DNA from 3 places in the Brevibacillus sp. SKDU10 genome. Region 1 is predicted to be linked to each of the others. Evidence: riboswitches for the same ligand, from Rfam matches in the RefSeq annotation. Region 1 holds a riboswitch; each other region holds the start of a gene.
The links. A riboswitch is a leader RNA that binds a small molecule or an ion and turns the genes downstream of it on or off. The one in region 1 is predicted to bind S-adenosylmethionine.
Positions count from the first base shown of each region.

Region 1 (4,574 bases):
ATTAGATACAGCGTAAGATTGTTCAAAGCAACAACAGCAAAAAACCCCCCGTCTCTTTTGGATAGATATCAGTAAAAATCAATCCGTAAAGAGACGAGAGGTTATTTTATCATACTCCCGCGGTGCCACTCTTCTTGTTCTTTTCAATTAGACCAATAAATGATCGTAATTGGAAAAAACCTGCTTGATAGCTGTAACGGGCAAACCCGGCAAGCTCTATACATTGTCAATAGACAAGATTCAAGCTGCGTCTCCGAGGTGCGCTTCATCATGGCCGTTCTATCAGGCTTCCACCAATCCTGACTCGCTAGTAGCACGAACCATCATTACTCTCCTCATCATCGAGTACATGGCTATATAGCGTCTAGTATACCCAACAAAAGGCATTCTAGCAAGCAAGGTTTATCATTGGTTCTTTTTTTGCTGATCCCATTGTGGAAAATAATATTTGGTAAGGGCTTCTTTATCAGCGGCAGAGGCGAATAGTTGTTTGTATTGCCGTAAGGAATCAAGGAGCGCACGTTCTGCTCTTGCTTCTTCCTCATTCAAAAAATTTTCAGTAGGGTCAAATGCTAATAAACGATCATCTTTTCCCGTACGCCAATATGCGGTACGCCAACATTCAGGATAATGATATGCTTCCTCACCAAATAAAAGACCCACGACTTGATCAGTGGATAAAGGAAGATAGAATTCATAGGTTTCATGATTACCTCCTGCCATAAGATCAAGGTGGCAAGTTTGGTAATGCAAATAGTGCTGTTCACTCTCATGATGTTTTACGACAGTGTAGATCTCAAAGTCCGTCTCTTCTAGTACCTTTACTGGAATCAATGGGCCCTGAAACACAGATGTATGTAAATATGCTAGTTTGTTTCCCATGAAAAACCTCCATCTATCTTCCTTTTTATCCTAGCAAAGGTTCATTATCTCTACAAGCGAAGGAAGGAATGGATAAGAGATGAAAGGGGCATGTGCCTGCCCCTTCCCCTCTCCTATATTGGTGAGTGTACAAACCTGAGTAATGTTTTTTGGTTTCCTTATGGAGGTATGAAACATTGTAGAATCATGTAGAGGTGGACACAGATAAAAAAGAGCGTAACCGAATTCAGGTTTGCCGGTGAAAGAGCTTCTTATATTTTAGCAGCAGCCGCAAGAAATAATGACCAGTAGGATGAACAGCACTAAAATGAAGCTGAAATTATCACCGAAGAAATTTCCGCAGTAAGATGTACTCATGAAAGAATTCCTCCTTAATGGTTATATGTTTGAAGGTGTCGCTGCTTCGTTGCTAGTTATCGCAGCCGCAGCTTATGATTACCAGCAGAATGAACAACACTAGGATGAAGCAAAAACTCCCGCCTCCCCAGTTACCGCAAAACGATGTACTCATCTGGCAATTCCTCCTTCGCATTGTTATTCTACAGTCTATACATATCTGTCTATCTGGTGTGGGCTTACGCCTAGGGAAAGCAAAATTGGGCAGCAGGCTATAAAAAAATAAAAGATTGGGAGATAATCCATTGACGCCAATAATATCTGAATGTTAAGATACCTGTATTCAAAAGATGAACAAAGCGTCATATTGATTTCTAACTAAATATGATTTCTCTTATCTAGAGAGGCGGAGGGACTGGCCCGAAGATGCCTCGGCAACCGATAGATCAGGTGCCAATTCCAGCAGGGCTGTTTGCCTTGAAAGATAAGAGGGGATAAGTTCCTACTTAACGAACATAAGTAATCCTCTTCTTGCTTTCAGGCAGGAAGGGGATTTTTTTATTTGCCAAGTCTAATGGAGATTACGGAGGGGTATGGGGGATGAACAAACCAACATTGCAAGAGCAGCTAGCACGAAAAATATTGATACTCGATGGTGCAATGGGAACGATGCTACAGCAGGCTAATCTCACAGCGGACGATTTTGGCGGTGAGGAATATGAAGGCTGCAACGAACTATTGAATGTAACAAGACCAGATGTCATCCGGCATATTCATGCTACCTATTTTGAAGCAGGTGCTGACATTGTGGAAACAAACACATTTGGAGCAACAGATGTTGTTTTGGCAGAGTATGACATAGCAGATCGAGATTATGAACTTAATCTGGCGGCTGCACGTATTGCTAAAGAAGTAGCAGATGAATTTAGCGCGGAGTCATGGCCACGTTATGTAGCAGGTTCTATGGGGCCCACTACGAAAACCCTTTCGTTAACAGGGGGCGTTACATTTGAGCAATTAATTCATGCGTACTATCGCCAGGCTAAAGCATTGATGGAAGGTGGGGTAGATGTATTACTGTTGGAAACCTCGCAGGACACATTGAACGTAAAAGCTGGCGGCATTGGCATACGTCAGGCATTTCAGGAGCTTGGCTATGAGCTGCCTATCATGATTTCTGGAACAATCGAACCGATGGGCACGACTCTGGCAGGTCAAAACATCGAGGCCTTTTGCGTGTCGATTGAACATCTCAAACCGATCACGATTGGTCTGAATTGCGCGACAGGTCCGGAGTTCATGCGTGATCATTTACGAACCTTATCTGATCTGGCTTTGTGTGGAATCAGTTGTTATCCCAATGCAGGTTTACCTGATGAGAATGGTCATTATCACGAGTCACCGCAGGGGTTAGCAATGAAAATGAAAGCATTTGCGGAAAAGGGATGGCTTAACGTAGCGGGTGGTTGTTGTGGTACCACACCCGAGCATATTCGTGCGCTACACGAAGCATTGCAAGGTATTACACCACGAGAAAATAAAAAGTCTCATGCAGCTGCTGTATCAGGCATTGAGGTGCTCTATGTTGAGGACGACAATCGCCCTATTTTTGTAGGGGAGCGTACCAACGTGATTGGATCTAAGAAGTTCCGTGACTTGATTGCTGCTGGCCAATTCGAGGAAGGATCAGACATAGCACGGGCACAAGTAAAACGAGGAGCCGCTGTTATAGATATTTGTTTAGCAGACCCTGACCGTGATGAGTACGAGGATATGGAGAAATTTCTTCCATACGTAAGCAGAAAGGTAAAAGCACCGTTGATGATCGATTCCACGGATAAAAAGGTAGTGGAGCTGGGCTTGAAATATTCTCAGGGGAAGGCAATCATTAATTCGATTAATCTAGAAGATGGTCTAGATCGTTTTGAAGAGGTTGTACCATTGATTCATAAATATGGAGCGGCCGTGGTTGTCGGGACCATTGATGAAGCGGGAATGGCAATCACTCGTGAACGAAAGCTGGAGGTAGCTACACGTTCCTATGATTTGTTGGTAAATCAGTTTGGAATTAATCCGCAGGACATTATTTTTGATGCTCTTGTATTTCCGGTAGGAACAGGCGATGAGCAATACATTGGTTCAGCACAGGAAACGATAGAAGGTATCCGCCTTATTAAACAACATTTCCCATTATCTAAACAAATTCTGGGTGTGAGCAATGTTTCCTTTGGATTACCCCCGGCAGGTCGTGAGGTTTTAAATGCGGTCTTTTTATATCACACAACATTAGCCGGGCTTGATTACGCGATTGTTAACACCGAAAAGATAGAACGTTATGCTTCGATTTCTGAAGAGGAACGCAAGCTGGCAGAGGACTTGTTATTTCATACAAACGATGAAACCTTAGCAACGTTTACTGATTTTTATCGGCAGAAAAAGAAAGAGGTTGTAAAAGAGGTATCCAATCTGACGTTAGAAGAACGTTTAGCTAATTATGTGGTGGAAGGCTCGAAGGACGGATTAACCCCAGATTTAACCCTCGCTTTGGAAAAATATGAGCCGCTTGATATTATTAATGGTCCACTTATGAAAGGGATGGAAGAGGTTGGTCGCCTGTTTAACGGGAACCAATTGATTGTAGCAGAAGTGCTGCAGAGTGCAGAGGTCATGAAGGCGTCAGTTGCCTTTTTGGAACCGCATATGGAAAAGTCTGAGTCAACCGTAAAAGGAAAAATCTTGTTAGCTACTGTTAAAGGCGATGTCCACGATATAGGTAAAAACCTAGTGGAGATCATTTTATCCAATAATGGCTATGAGGTAGTTAATTTAGGGATTAAAGTTGCACCGGAGCAGTTGATTGCTGCGTGTCATCAGGAAAAACCAGATGCAATTGGTCTTTCAGGTTTATTAGTAAAATCAGCGCAGCAGATGGTGATTACTGCGCAGGATTTGCGAAGCTCTGGCATTGATGTACCGCTGATGGTTGGAGGAGCGGCGCTCACCCGTAAATTTACGACAAATCGAATTGCTCCTGAATATGAAGGCATCGTTTTATACGCAAAAGATGCGATGGATGGCCTGGACCTAGCTAATAAATTGCAAGATCCGCAAGCTCGACTGAAGCTGGTAGAAGAATTACAAGCGCAAGCGACAGTCAACCAAGCTCAAATAAAAGAAAAAGCTAGCGAATCAGTTGTTATTCCACAGCCCGAAATGATTCGCTCTGCGACAAGCATTACAACACCGGTCTATGTAGCACCTGATTTGGAGCGCCATGTCTTGCGCAACTATCCGATTAACCATCTGCGTCCTTACGTTAATTTACGAATGCTGCTTGGAAAGCATCTTGGCATCAA
Region 1 is NZ_LSSO01000008.1:24,330-28,903, forward strand. Features, by position in the region: T-box leader at 87-351, opposite strand; gene AYJ08_RS01325 (hypothetical protein) at 406-882, opposite strand; gene AYJ08_RS22690 (YjcZ family sporulation protein) at 1,141-1,239, opposite strand; gene AYJ08_RS22695 (YjcZ family sporulation protein) at 1,292-1,414, opposite strand; SAM riboswitch class I at 1,610-1,709, shown strand; partial or broken gene metH (methionine synthase) at 1,819-4,574, shown strand, end outside.

Region 2 (4,574 bases), on a different contig from region 1:
TACTTTAGTAAATAGTTCAAGGAGCTGGGGTGCACCTACCTTGCGTATTCCTACATCAAATCTCGGGATGGAATACGGATCTTCATTTGGCTTCACAACGTCTCTTCTAGATGTAAAGACATACTGATATCCTGCTTCCTTTGCCGAGTCAATCACAATCTTGCTTTTATAGCCTTGGGGTAAGGAGAGAGAGGCTATAGGCTTTTTCACAAGTTGCTCTAAGCCTATTTTCGACATCTTAAAATCAACAAATAAACGACTTCGGTACTCTTCCTCATTCTCTGCACGTTGGAATTCTTCTAGATATACAGGCTCCGTTCCCGCTTTCTGTACTCCCCACTCATCCAGCTCTTTATGTTCATGTAAACTGAATGTGTGCGAGCCAATATCAACTAAGCCGGAAGCCAGCATTTCGTCAATTTGTTGATAAGCTAAAGGAACGGTCATATTTTCTCGCTTTCGATCCATGGTATCTCTCAATCTACCTGCAATTACAAAAGCTGCAGATGGATACCCATATTCGGAAAGCAACGGATATGCTTGTGTGTAATAACTTTCATAGCCGTCATCAAACGTAAATAAAACTGCATTCTCCTTGGCAGTTACGCCTGTTTGCATAAAAGTGAAAAACTCTCTTAGGCTAATAGGATGAAAGTTATGTTCCTTTATAAATTGTAAATGCTCACCAAACTGCTCTGGTGTTATTACAAATGGCTTATTACTGTCACGATCAATGTGATGATAATTCAAGATGACAACCTTGTCTTTATACCATCTCTCGTTTGATATCTTTTCCTCTGGTTTACTATTTCTAGAAGGAATTTGCTCTACGTCTGACCCTTTAGGTTCTAATGAATGAGACGTATGATCCCCCGTCTTTTGTTGCACATAATCCGTATTTTCTACCCCTACATTCTCTGGTCTAAACCAATACACAAGGATAGAAAACAGCAGAAGAAGAAGGAAAAAGACGAGAAAGAAAGGTTTTTTCTTCATGATGCGCCCATGTTCCTTTCGATCTTATTATAGTGCTTTTCGACAAAGATTTACAGAATCCTCTACGTAGTCTACCCCATTGAAGTTGTACTTGCCTAGCCTTTTTCGCAATTTTCATAAGAAAAAAGAAGCCCAGGAAAATCCTAGGCTTCTCTGTATTTTTTACAGGTTAGCAGCGTCTTTTTTCAGATCTTCTGCTTTATCTGTACGCTCCCATGGTACATTCAGATCATTACGTCCGAAATGACCATATGCTGCGGTTTGTTTATAGATCGGACGACGTAGGTCTAATTGCTTAATAATGCCTGCTGGGCGCAAATCAAAGTGCTTGCGAACCAATGCTACCAAATCAGATTCAGCAATTTTTCCTGTTCCAAATGTGTTTACAGCGATAGATACCGGTTGAGCTACCCCGATTGCATAAGCTACCTGTACTTCGCAATGTTCAGCAAGACCTGCAGCTACAATGTTTTTGGCTACATAGCGAGCTGCATAAGCACCAGAACGGTCTACTTTTGTAGGATCCTTACCGGAGAATGCACCACCGCCATGGCGAGCATAACCGCCATACGTATCTACGATGATTTTACGGCCAGTCAAACCAGCATCCCCTTGAGGACCACCGATAACGAAACGTCCAGTTGGGTTAATGAAGTATTTGGTTTGATCGTCTAATAGGTTTGTAGGAACGATCGGTTTAATTACTTGCTCCATTAGATCCTTTTTAATCTGATCTAGTTCTACTTCTGGAGCATGTTGAGTAGAAATAACAATTGTATCGATGCGAACTGGCTTATCGCCATCGTATTCAACAGTTACTTGAGTTTTACCATCTGGACGAAGGTATTCAAGCGTACCATTTTTACGCACTTCTGTCAGACGACGCGCCAACTGGTGAGCCATGCTGATTGGAAGAGGCATTAATTCTGGAGTTTCGTTGCAAGCATAACCAAACATTAGCCCCTGGTCACCTGCACCGATTGCTTCGATTTCAGCATCAGTCATGCTACCTTCACGTGCTTCCAACGCCTGGTCAACACCTAGTGCGATATCTGCTGATTGCTCGCCGATTGCAGTAATAACACCGCATGTATCTGCATCAAAACCATATTTTGCTCGATCGTAACCAATTTCACGAATCGTATCTCTTACTAGCTTTTGGATATCTACATACGTAGAAGTTGTGATTTCACCTGCCACAAGTACTAATCCGGTGGTAACAGATGTCTCGCATGCTACACGAGCATTCGGATCTTTCGATAAGATCGCATCAAGAATAGAATCAGAAACTTGGTCACAAATCTTGTCTGGATGTCCTTCAGTAACGGACTCAGATGTAAACAAGCGACGTCCTTTTTGCAATTCCATACTTAAAAACCTCCTTCAACTGGAAACATGATATATAGTATGTTTGCCGAGCCAGGTTTCCATCACGACAAAAAGAAAAACCTTTCCCTCCGCTGAGGAAAAGGTTGCTTTTCTAATGCGTTCCTTAACCCTCTTATCGGCCAGAGTGAGTCTAACTATTTAGATAGTTATCCTTTCTCTGCTGGTTAGCACCGCTCAAAACGGTTGCCGGGCTTCATTGGGCCAGTCCCTCCGCCTACTCTGGATAAGAGTAATATCCATGATTTATAGAATAATCTTTTTTTAGAAGGGTGTCAATGTACTTTTGTAAAAAACCCGGTATTTTACAATTGGAAAGATTTAGCTAATACAGTGACCATTTCTCCGCGTTTCACAGGACGATCTGGCTTAAAGGTTCCATCCTGATAACCATGCAACCAGCCATAGTGTGAAAGTGTTTCGATTGCAGCCACCGCCCAATGTGAATGAGGCACATCACGATAAGAAGTACTGGACGATCTTGACACGTTTATTTTTTTAGCACGCGCAATCATCAAAGCCATTTCTGCTCGATTAACAGGTCGATCCGGTTCAATTTTTCCATTGAATCCGCTCATAATCCCCAACTGAGAAGCCTGTAACAAGCTCTCATACGCCCAATGCTTTTTATCTAAATCCTTATAGGTATTAATACCTATTTTACCAGTTGGAAGCTTTTTGGCCTTCATCGAGCGAAGGAGCATGTCTGCGAATTCAGCTCGTGTCATATTAGCATCTGGACGGAAGCTATACGTATTAGGTATGGTAATGACTCCACGTTGAGTTAAACGCCCTATATCATTTCTAGCCCAATGCCCATGTATGTCTCGAAAGCCGCCATACATTTCCTGACGATTTAATGTAAATCGATACGCATCATAGCGGAATGGCGTAGTACTGGTCAACTTTATATAGTATGTCCCTGCTGCTAATTTTTTTTCAAAGACAATGCTATTATCTTGTCCAAAAACCTTTTCAGCTCGAATTGCATATTTCATATCGCGACTATCATAAATACTCATCATGATCTTTACCTGTGGCGGTACATAAGGTGCCCGAATGGTAACATACGTTTCTTTTGGAATCGAAAACGTAAACCAATCGTTATCTGCTTCTGAAGGAATTGTGCCTGTAATCAGACTGTTATTCCCTAGTTTTGTAGCTAAACGATAGGTATCGTTTGGTTCGTTTGGATCTTTTCGTTCAGGCATATAATTGAGCTGAAAAAAGTACTCGCCGCTCACAGCAGCAGGATAGCTGTTCTGAATTTGGAACAAATAGCGACCTGGCGTGACGTTCATCTCTAAGCTTTTTAAAGGATCAGTGACTGAGCTGCTATCAAGGGAAATTCCGCCAGATGTCTTATCGCGTTCTTTACGCACCTTAATTTGCGGGTCTAATCGTAGAGTATCTGTATCCACTCGCAGATAAAGCTTGCCTGGATCACGCACAAAATAGGAAAACCAATCAACATCCTGTGCTGTATGAAAATTCCCCTTGATCTCAATATTATTACCCGGCGGCAGGGGGCGGACTTGATCAATACTATTATTTGGCTCATATCGATCAGGTGCAATGGAAAAACGATTGGTAATGGTATAGCGTAAAGTGCTAGATACCGCAGACCGCTGGAAGTGAATGTGAACCTTGCCCGGCTTCACTGCAATTGTTGCATTTGCTTTATTACCAAGATAATACGTATCTTGAGGCTTTCCATCCTGATAAACGCTAGCTGCCAATGGAGCCAGCGTATCCACCGAAACATCTGCTTTTAATTCTAAGGTTCCCTCATAAGGAATATCCGTGTAAAACCAATCGCTCTTATCTTTATCGCTCAGAGTGCCGCGAATCTGACTTTCCATGGGGAATGCGGCTGCTGTACGCTGTGTATTGTTTGGCTCATTTATATCATCAGGCAGTCTACTCATTACTGCCTTCTGAACATTTAAAAGTCCATATCCTGTCCGCCTGTCCCATCTAACTCCATGTAATTTCGTTGCTGAATGGTACAGAAGCTGGCGTACTTCCAACGGTTTCATATTTGGGTTCCTAGCAAGAATCAGCGCCGCCGCACCAGCTACCTGAGGAGCCGCTGCAGAGGTGCCCTTCATCGAATCGTACCCGCCACCTCTTGCTGTCGTATACACATTCACGCCTGGGGCCACTAGGTTAATTTCTGGCCCAAAATTAGA
Region 2 is NZ_LSSO01000013.1:63,584-68,157, forward strand. Features, by position in the region: gene AYJ08_RS01905 (polysaccharide deacetylase family protein) at 1-996, opposite strand, end outside; gene metK (methionine adenosyltransferase) at 1,159-2,364, opposite strand; SAM riboswitch class I at 2,495-2,615, opposite strand; gene AYJ08_RS01915 (S8 family peptidase) at 2,688-4,574, opposite strand, start outside.
Region 2: linked by a shared signal. The riboswitch ahead of metK (methionine adenosyltransferase) and the one ahead of metH (methionine synthase) in region 1 are both predicted to bind S-adenosylmethionine.

Region 3 (4,574 bases), on a different contig from region 1:
ACCGCTTATATCATTTGGATCTTATCGTGTATGCTAGGAGCTATTCTTGGGAAATGGATTACGAATCCAATGGTATTTGGGTTGGATTTTGCTTTAACAGCAATGTTTGTAGCCTTGCTTGTCCTGCAATTGCAATCTATGGAGCCTTCAAAGCTCAAGCATTCTCTCAGTCTTGTTGTATATATGATCATAGCTATGCTGGTTTTATCCTTTCTGGTCCCTTCACACGTTGCAGTAATTTTAGCGACGGTTATTGTAGCTACTATTGGGGTGGTGACAGATAAATGAGCCTTAATCTATCCATTCTTCTTCTCATACTCGGTTGTACATTTGTAACAGTAATTCCGCGTATTCTGCCATTTTTAGTGGTTCGTAACTTACAATTGCCTGCCCCTGTACTTAAATGGCTTTCTTTTATACCTATTTGTATTCTCACAGCCCTCGTTGTGGAGAGTGTCATTGATAAAAGCAGTGATTCAATCGGAGTGAATTGGCTAACACTCATGGCGATTGTTCCGACTCTATTATTAGCTTTGCGGACGAAAAGCCTTGCCATTACTGTCATTTTCGGCGTTATTTTGATGGGATTACTAAGATTATGTAGTACATATTTATAAAACAAAATCCCCTTTGCTCAACAATAACGAAGCCATGCGTGCATGAACTTCATAATTGTTGACTCCAAGGGGATTTGATTTCTTTTTAGCTTGCTATCATCATGCTTTTTCTTCAAACAACCGAGCTATCTCGATAATAACATGAACAGCTTTTTCCATATTATCTACAGAAACATATTCGAATTTACCGTGATAATTTTCCCCACCAGTAAAAATATTTGGCGTTGGCAGACCCATATATGATAATTGAGAGCCATCCGTACCACCTCGGATCGGGTTGATTACCGGCTCGATATTGAGGTTTTTCATCGCTTCATAGGCAATGTCAACAACTTCCTTAACCGGTTCAATTTTATCGCGCATGTTGTAGTATTGATCATTGAGTTCAAAGCTGATATTTTCTTCGCCGTATTTCTCCTGCATCTTTTTCACGATGCTTGTTACTTTCTCTTTTTTGGCATTAAAATGATCTTTATCAAAATCTCTAATAATGTATTGAGATTTACTTTGTTCGACATCACCGTTTATTGAGCTAAGATGGTAAAAGCCCTCATAGCCCTCTGTGTACTCTGGCGCCTCTTCTTCAGGAAGTTGTGCATGGAATTCCATTGCTAGCTTACTAGCGTTTAGCATTTTATTTTTGGCTGTTCCAGGATGCGTGCTAACTCCCCTAAAAGTAAGCTTGAGCTCTGCGGCGTTAAAGCTTTCATACTCCAAGCCACCTAGCGGCCCTCCGTCCATTGTGTACGCAAATTTCGCACCAAAAGCTGCCACATCAAAATGAGCCGGCCCTCTACTGATTTCTTCGTCAGGAGTGAATGCCACCCTAATTTTCCCATGTTTAATTTCCGGATGCTTTAGCAAATAATCCATGGCGGTCATAATTTCAGTAATACCCGCTTTATCATCTGCTCCAAGCAAGGTTGTCCCATCGGTCGTAATCAATGTGTGACCCTTGTAGGACGGTAGCTCTGGGAATAATTCCGGTGATAAAACAACGCCCAGTTCTTTATGTAGCGTAATGGCTTTACCGTCAAAATTTTCGTGAACCTGCGGATTAACATTTTTGCCTGTAAAATCCGTGGCAGTATCTAGATGGGATAAAAAGCCGATTACGGGAACTTGCTTATCCGTATTTGCAGGGAGTGTCGCCATGACATATCCATTTGCATCCATCGCAACCTCTGAAAGTCCCATCGCCTTTAGTTCTTCAACTAGCAATTTACCCAGCTCTAGCTGACCTGGTGTAGACGGAACTGTCTGGCTCTGGGCATTGGATTGTGTATCAATCTTTACATATCTTGTAAAACGCTCTATGATATCCTGCTTCACTCAAATTCACTCCCTTTTTCATTACATCTTTTTTTATTATACCGCTTGATGGGCGATATTTCCATTTGGTACTCCTATTGCTAACCTATCAACTGGAATGGGAGGATTACCGGATTACCTACAATACAAGCATTCCTATATGCGGAGTAGTCTTCTATCTTGTGTTTTAAGGCAATTTACATTCCAAAATAAAAGCTGAAGGGAAACAATTACTGAAGAATCTATATGATGAAAAAATGGAGCTAGGCAGTAGTATCCTCGGCATAATTTAAGTTTTACTAAAAAATATTTGACATTTTTCTCAGAAAAGAGTAAAGTAAAAAAAGCTTAAGCAACCGAGAATAAAATATGAAACCTTCTTATCAAGAGAGGCGGAGGGACTGGCCCTTTGATGCCTCGGCAGCGGACTCGTATTTAGAGTGCTGTGCCAAATCCAGCAAGCATGTGCTTGAAAGATGAGAAGAGTGATTCTTATCCCATATAAGACCTCTTCTCACAAGAAGAGGTCTTCTTCATTTTTTCTCAGAAAAAGTTTAGAAATAGAGAGGGTGTTATTGATGAATCAGACAAAAGGAAGTGCGTTGGCTTTATTGCCGCTTGGTATATTTTTAGCACTATTTATTGGCTCTGGAATTATTACTGGAGATTTTTATCAGCTGCCAATCATTGTTGCTATTTTGATCGCGAGTACGGTTGCATTAGTAATGAACCGAAAAGATAGCTTTACCACAAAGGTAGAACGATTTGCTAAAGGAGCAGGCAATCCAAATATCGTTATTATGTTATTAATCTTTGTGTTAGCTGGTGCGTTTTCTCAAACAGCTAAAGGAATGGGCAGTGTTGAAGCTACCGTAAACCTAGCCCTTTCCGTTTTGCCTCAGGGTCTTCTAGTTGTTGGTTTATTTGTAATCGGATCATTTATTTCACTCGCAATGGGGACATCCATGGGCACTATTGCTGCATTAGCTCCAATTGCCGTAGGAATCAGCCAACAAACTGATATCTCTGTTGCATTCACAATGGCTACTGTTGTCGGAGGAGCTATGTTCGGAGATAATTTATCATTTATTTCTGATACGACAATTGCCGCGGTACGCACGCAAGGAACAGAAATGAAAGATAAATTCAAAACCAACTTTTTAATTGTATTACCAGCCGCCATTTTAACATGCATCCTATTAATCGTGCTTACATTAGGAAGTCATACAAATATTACAGTTGGAACCTTCAATTGGGTCAAAGTGTTACCTTATGCAGGAGTGCTGCTTGCGGCCTTGCTAGGCTGGAATGTACTTGTGGTTCTAATGGGAGGAACTGTTTTATCAGGTGTCATCGGAATGTTAGATGGAAGCTACACACTTGCCACTTTCTTCAAAAATGTGACGCTAGGGATTAGTGGAATGATGGAGCTTGTATTGCTAACCATGCTCATTGGCGGAATGATTGAGATTATTCAACATAATGGCGGGATTCAATATCTATTACATGTATTGACGCGTAATATTCGATCAAAAAAAGGCGCAGAATTTGGTATTGCTGGTCTTGTGAGCCTGACAAATATGTGTACAGCTAACAATACAATCGCTATTATTTTCGCAGGTCCGCTTGCTAAAAATATTTCAGATCAATATGAAATCGATCCAAGAAAATCTGCAAGCTTACTAGATTTATTTTCGTGCAGCGTACAAGGGATCATTCCTTACGGAGCCCAAATGTTAACGGCAGCAGGATTTGCTTCGCTTTCACCAATCGAACTATTGCCATTTGCTTTTTATCCACTGCTAGTTGCTGTTTGCGGCATCGTGTCAATCGTGATTAACTTTCCACGTTTTTCATCGAATGCCAAAAAAGCTAGTATCATAAAACCTCTGAATGAAAAAGAAGAAGCCCTATATAAGACATCCTAGTGGTTATTCTCCTTGCATCACTAGCAATTCACACGAGTTATGCTACTTACTTCAGAATATCGCTATAATAAATGTCAGGAAAACGAAATACGTAGAATGAAAAAAGCGGTAGGTATTAACCTACTGCTTTTCTATTGATCATTTTTTATCCTTAGCTGTCACTCTAATCGTTCATGTATCTACGCTTAAACAAGACCAATATTTTTTTGAGTCACTATCCTCCTTTATTCTTGTTGTTCTCACAACAGTTCTTTCATAGTGAAACGTAAAAAGCTACCTTCCATAAAGGAAAGGTAGCTTTACTTTCTACGCACGTATTTTTATCGTGCTTCATTGAATGAAATAAACTCTTTAGTTCTTTTTTTTTAAAACAAGATCACGGACCATTTCAATCGCTTTCTCTTTTCCAAGCGGGAAGGTTCCAAGAGACCATGTAGGGTTATCTAGCATATAAACATGTCCATTTTTAACCGCTTTTAGCTTACCCCAAAGCTCTGATTTCTGCATATCATCCAGCTTTTTCTGTGCAACAGCAAGATTGCTACCGTATAATCCTAAGAAAATATAGTCTGGATTAAACTTATACAGGTTTTCAAGCGATACGATTTCTACAAGCTTTTCTTTCGGAGCTCCTTCTGCCATAGGCAAACCTAAATCAGTAAATAAAACGTCTCCTAAAAGCGCCTTACCATAGATACGATATTGGGAAGCGTTTGTA
Region 3 is NZ_LSSO01000155.1:75,662-80,235, forward strand. Features, by position in the region: gene AYJ08_RS12220 (AzlC family ABC transporter permease) at 1-288, shown strand, start outside; gene AYJ08_RS12225 (AzlD domain-containing protein) at 285-617, shown strand; gene pepT (peptidase T) at 717-1,949, opposite strand; SAM riboswitch class I at 2,306-2,411, shown strand; gene AYJ08_RS12235 (Na+/H+ antiporter NhaC family protein) at 2,507-3,856, shown strand; gene AYJ08_RS12240 (ABC transporter substrate-binding protein) at 4,208-4,574, opposite strand, start outside.
Region 3: linked by a shared signal. The riboswitch ahead of AYJ08_RS12235 (Na+/H+ antiporter NhaC family protein) and the one ahead of metH (methionine synthase) in region 1 are both predicted to bind S-adenosylmethionine.